Regions from separate parts of the Nonomuraea sp. CA-218870 genome, predicted to be linked through region 1. Evidence: predicted binding sites of a transcription regulator. Region 1 holds the regulator's gene; the other holds the start of a gene.

Evidence for each region. The regulator LexA, encoded in region 1, represses DNA repair genes until DNA is damaged. The targets are predictions, from matches to a motif close to TCGAACANNTGTTCGA.
Region 2: the regulator LexA is predicted to act here: its motif matches at 1,430-1,445, upstream of recA (recombinase RecA).

Annotation. Positions count from the first base shown of each region.
Region 1 is NZ_JBNJMN010000003.1:226,036-228,435, reverse strand. Features, by position in the region: gene lexA (transcriptional repressor LexA) at 1,200-1,907, shown strand; gene ACQEUU_RS36025 (DoxX family protein) at 2,340-2,400, shown strand, end outside.
Region 2 is NZ_JBNJMN010000001.1:2,546,756-2,549,155, reverse strand. Features, by position in the region: gene recA (recombinase RecA) at 190-1,314, opposite strand; gene ACQEUU_RS12510 (hypothetical protein) at 1,667-1,930, shown strand; gene ACQEUU_RS12505 (DUF3046 domain-containing protein) at 1,922-2,116, opposite strand.

The sequences.
Region 1 (2,400 bases):
CCCTCGCGCCCTGCCCGGGGACGACGGCGCACGCCCGTCTCTGAAGGTCCCGGCCGGAATCGCCCCCCGCCTCGCCGCCTCCTCATCCCAGCCACCACCGGACCGGCCGCCGGCACAAGGGTCGGCGTCGGTGCTGGGGGTCACGCTCCGCAGGGGGCCGTCGTCGGTCAGGCGCCTTCCCCGTGCGCCCGGTCCGCGACGCCGTCCGGCCGTCTCGCTGGAATCGGGGCCGCGCCCGTAACCGCCGCCCCTGATGATCTGGCCGACGGCGGGCCGGCCCTCTCCCGTACGGACCGGGCCTCCGTCGCTCCTCCCCCACCTCGCAGGGCCTGAGACCGGCTCGGCGTCGGAGGAAAGGCGGGACGGGGGGACGAGATAGAGGTTCGGGCGCTCACCGGCGGCCGCCCGCCGCGCCCGGGGGCCGCCGGTTTGCTCCCTGCCCGCCCGCGCCCCGGAACCCCGCCCCCTGGATCGGCCCTCACCAGACCCCGGAACACGACCGCCCTCAGCGGAGCGCGGCAGAGATCCCCCCTCGGCAGAGTCCGGAGAGGTCTGACCCTCAGCAGGCCGAGGAACACGGCGATCCCGGACAGAACGCGGAAGGGCAGGCATCTCCACGACCCTTTGGAGATCGCAGCCCTCCGCAGAGCGCGGGTCAGGGCGGCCCTCAGCAGAAAGGGGGAAAGCGCGCTCCCCGGAGGGACCCGAAAGAGCGCCGCTCTCAGCAGGACGCGGGAGGGCGCGGCCTTCGGAGGGGTCCGACGGAGGGCGGGCTTCGGCTGGTTTCGAAAGGGGAGCGTCGCGAAGGGGCGGCGGGAGGGGGCGGTCCTGATCGGACGGGACGGGCGGGCGCGGGTGGTCGTGGCCGGATGTGGACGCGCGGCCAGGCTTCCCTGCGGCGTCGGCGATGGGCGCGAGCCGTCTGTCGTCGCCGGTCAGGCCGGTCATCCTGGTCGTTCGCATGATGGACCTCCCGCCGTCATGGCCCCCGGAAACGGCCTATAAAGATCGGCAAATCGAACACGGTGTCGATCGAACTCCCGTACGATGTTGTACACCACACGGCCGTCAATTTCGAGGAAGACTCGAACAATTGTTTGAAGATGATCTTCAACAGCGATACGGTCGCTGTGTGCGACACCGGGACCACAGACCGGGAGGGGCGCCGTGAGGCGAGCCGCCGGGCGAGGAGGAGAGGCATGAGCGAGCGGGATGACGCCAATGGGGTCAGTGACCTCGCGGTGCGGAGGCGTGACGCGCTGGGGCTGACGCCCCGGCAACGCAAGATCCTCGAGGTGATCCGCGATTCTGTGCAACAGCGCGGCTATCCGCCCTCGATGCGCGAGATCGGCGAGGCCGTCCAGCTGACCAGCACGTCGAGCGTGTCACATCAGTTGACGGCCCTGCAGCGCAAGGGTTATTTGAGGCGCGACCCGCATCGCCCGCGCGCGTTGGAGGTTCGCCTGCCGGGTGAGCCGGTCCTGTGGGTGGATCCCGACGGGAGTGACGAGGAGGCGCCGGTCAACCGGCCCACCGCCGCCTACGTCCCGCTGGTCGGCCGCATCGCCGCCGGTGGCCCGATCCTCGCCGAGGAGAGCGTCGAGGACGTCTTCGCGCTCCCCAAGCAGTTGGTCGGCGAGGGCACGCTCTTCCTCCTGCAGGTCACCGGTGACTCGATGATCGACGCCGCCATCGCCGACGGTGACTGGGTCGTGGTCCGCCAGCAGCCCGTCGCCGAGAGCGGCGACATCGTGGCCGCGATGATCGAGGGCGAGGCGACGGTCAAGACCTTCAAGCGCAAGGACGGCCATGTCTGGCTGGTGCCGCACAACGACAACTACGAGCCCATCCCGGGTGACGAGGCCAGCGTCCTGGGCAAGGTCGTGGCGGTCCTGCGCCGCCTCTGACCCTGCCGCTCCTCCCGGCGGCGCTGACCTCATCGCCTTTCCAGAGGCCCTGGTCGCCGCCTCGCACGGGCGTTCCGGACTCGCCACGTAAGTCGGCTCCGCGCGGTGCGGCCCCTCGCCGCACCGCGCCTCCCGCACCGACCGCCCCTCCCCACCCGCTCGCACCGCCTTCTGGCTCTGGCCGCCCCTCCACACCGTTCCCGGCCATGTCGCCGCTCCTCCTCGCCGGGCGGAGTCTCCGGCTGAAGGTCACCGGACCTCGCCGATGGCCGTCGATCTTCCGATGTGAGCCCTGGGGCCCGGGTTTCTCCGCACCCCACCGGCCACTCTTCGTCTCATACGCCACCGTTCCGGCACAAGTGCACCTAACTCCCCTGTGTCCGGTATCCAGGCGCATGTCGGCGGGCGATCGGAGTCCGTAGCGTCGGCGGCATGGAGATGATCGAGACGAGATCCAGCACCGGGCGGTGGCTGGCCGGGGCCGGGTTGTGGG
Region 2 (2,400 bases), on a different contig from region 1:
GGCGGGTCCACCACGAGTCCTCGGGTGACCGCTGCTCGTCCTGGGGCCGGTCGCCGAAGAAGGGGTGGCGCCCGGCGGGCGACGGCGCGCGGTCGCCGCCCCCGGCGGACCGGCGTGGCTTGCGGCGGGATGAGGCCGGGGCGCCCCGCTCGGAGGGCGCCGGATCCGTGTCACTCATGCGCCGACCGATCAGACGTCACCAGGCTTCGGCGTGGACTTGGAGCCGCGGCCGGACGAGGCCGACGCCTTGGCGGGAGCGGCCGAAGCGGCCGAAGCGGCGGGAGCGGCAGGCACGACGGGCTCGGCGGGGTCGTCGAGACGCGGGCCCACACCCAGCTTGTCCTTGATCTTCTTCTCGATCTCGTTGGCCATGTCGGGGTGGTTGCGCAGGAAGTTGCGCGCGTTCTCCTTGCCCTGGCCGAGCTGGTCGCCCTCGTAGGTGTACCAGGCGCCGGACTTGCGGACGAAGCCGTGCTCGACGCCCATGTCGATGAGGCCGCCCTCGCGGGAGATGCCCACGCCGTAGAGGATGTCGAAGTCGGCGACCCGGAAGGGCGGGGCCATCTTGTTCTTGACCACCTTGACGCGGGTGCGGTTGCCGACCGCTTCGGTGCCGTCCTTGAGGGTCTCGATGCGGCGGATGTCCATGCGGACGGAGGCGTAGAACTTCAGCGCCTTGCCGCCGGTCGTGGTCTCGGGCGAACCGAACATGACGCCGATCTTCTCGCGGAGCTGGTTGATGAAGATGGCGGTGGTGCCGGTGCTGCTGAGCGCGCCGGCGACCTTGCGCAGGGCCTGGGACATCAGGCGGGCCTGGAGGCCGACGTGGCTGTCGCCCATCTCGCCCTCGATCTCGGCCTTGGGCACCAGGGCGGCGACCGAGTCGATGACGATGAGGTCGACCGCTCCGGACCTGATCAGCATGTCGGCGATCTCCAGCGCCTGCTCGCCGGTGTCGGGCTGGGAGACCAGCAGGGCGTCGGTGTCGACGCCGAGCTTCTTGGCGTACTCGGGGTCGAGGGCGTGCTCGGCGTCGATGAACGCCGCGATGCCGCCCGCCCGCTGCGCGTTGGCCACCGCGTGCAGCGCGACGGTGGTCTTGCCGGAGGACTCGGGACCGTAGATCTCGACGATCCTGCCGCGCGGCAGGCCGCCGATGCCCAGCGCGATGTCCAGGGAGATCGAGCCGGTCGGGATCACCTCGATGGGGGCTCGGGCGTCATCGCCGAGGCGCATGACGGAACCCTTGCCGAACTGCCGCTCGATCTGGGCGAGGGCAGTCTCAAGGGCCTTCTCGCGGTCGTTGATAGCCATGGGAACTCCCCCTGGAGGGTCGTGGTCCGAATCAGTCGAGTGAAAACTACGGCCTGCCACCGACATTTTCCCGGAGGCGGTCGTGGAGTCGCGGGCCCCCGCGCGACTATGTTAGCCGAACGACTGTTCGATCACACGTACCCCGGGAAGATACGCCATGAGCGGGAGGATCTGGCGGGCCTGTACGTGATCGAGTGCGCCGGCCCGGCCGAGGAGGTCGCCGCCCGCCGCCCATGGGTGCGGGCTTCGAGATCCGCCCGGTACGGGGCTGAGCGCCCGGTCGGCGGCCGGATATGTTCTCCCGCGCCTGAGCTGGGGAGACTCCTGGAAAGAGACCAGGAGGCGGCACGTGGTGAGCGCGTACACCCGGGAACGGCGCAGTCTGTTGCAGGATCTCGCCGAGGCGCTCCCCCGCCATGGGCTGGAGAGCCGGATGGTGGGCGGGGACGACCCGATGCTGCGGGTGTGGCACCCGGACACGGACAAGCAGACGCTGGTGTTCGCCACGCCGTCACGCGAGGGCTGGCTCTTCCTGTGGGCGCCGGGCGGGAGGGGCGACGCGAACGACCTGGAGCGCACGGCCCGCGGCCTGAAGGAGGCTCTGGGCTCAGCGTAGCCGGGAGGAGACGTCCTCGACCTGGCAGACGGCCCGCCAGACGGACTTGGCGCTCTCGCCGTCGGCCAGCGCCTGCATCACGGTGCGCCCGCCGAGCGGCGCGATGACGTAGTCGCGCGCCCACGACTCGGCGTAGGCGTCGCCGAAGTGGGCGCGCATCCGTCTCCAGAACTCGGTCAGGCGCATCACCCAAGTATGGAGCGCCCCCGGGTGTGGGTAAGACACGCACATGGCAAAGACCCCGAAATCCTCACCCCCCAAATCAGCCAAGGCCAAGGCCAACAGGGCGAAGCGCCGTCACCTGCTGTCCTTACAGCGCTCGACCGTACGGAAGGAGAAGGCAGAGAGGGCGGAGCGGCACGCCGGCATCCGGCAGGAGCCGCGGGCGGGCAGCCCGCGCACGCGGCGGGCGTCCAGGCGGTAGGTCACCCCGGGGGCGGGAGGCGACGCGCGGGGGGAACGGCGCGCCG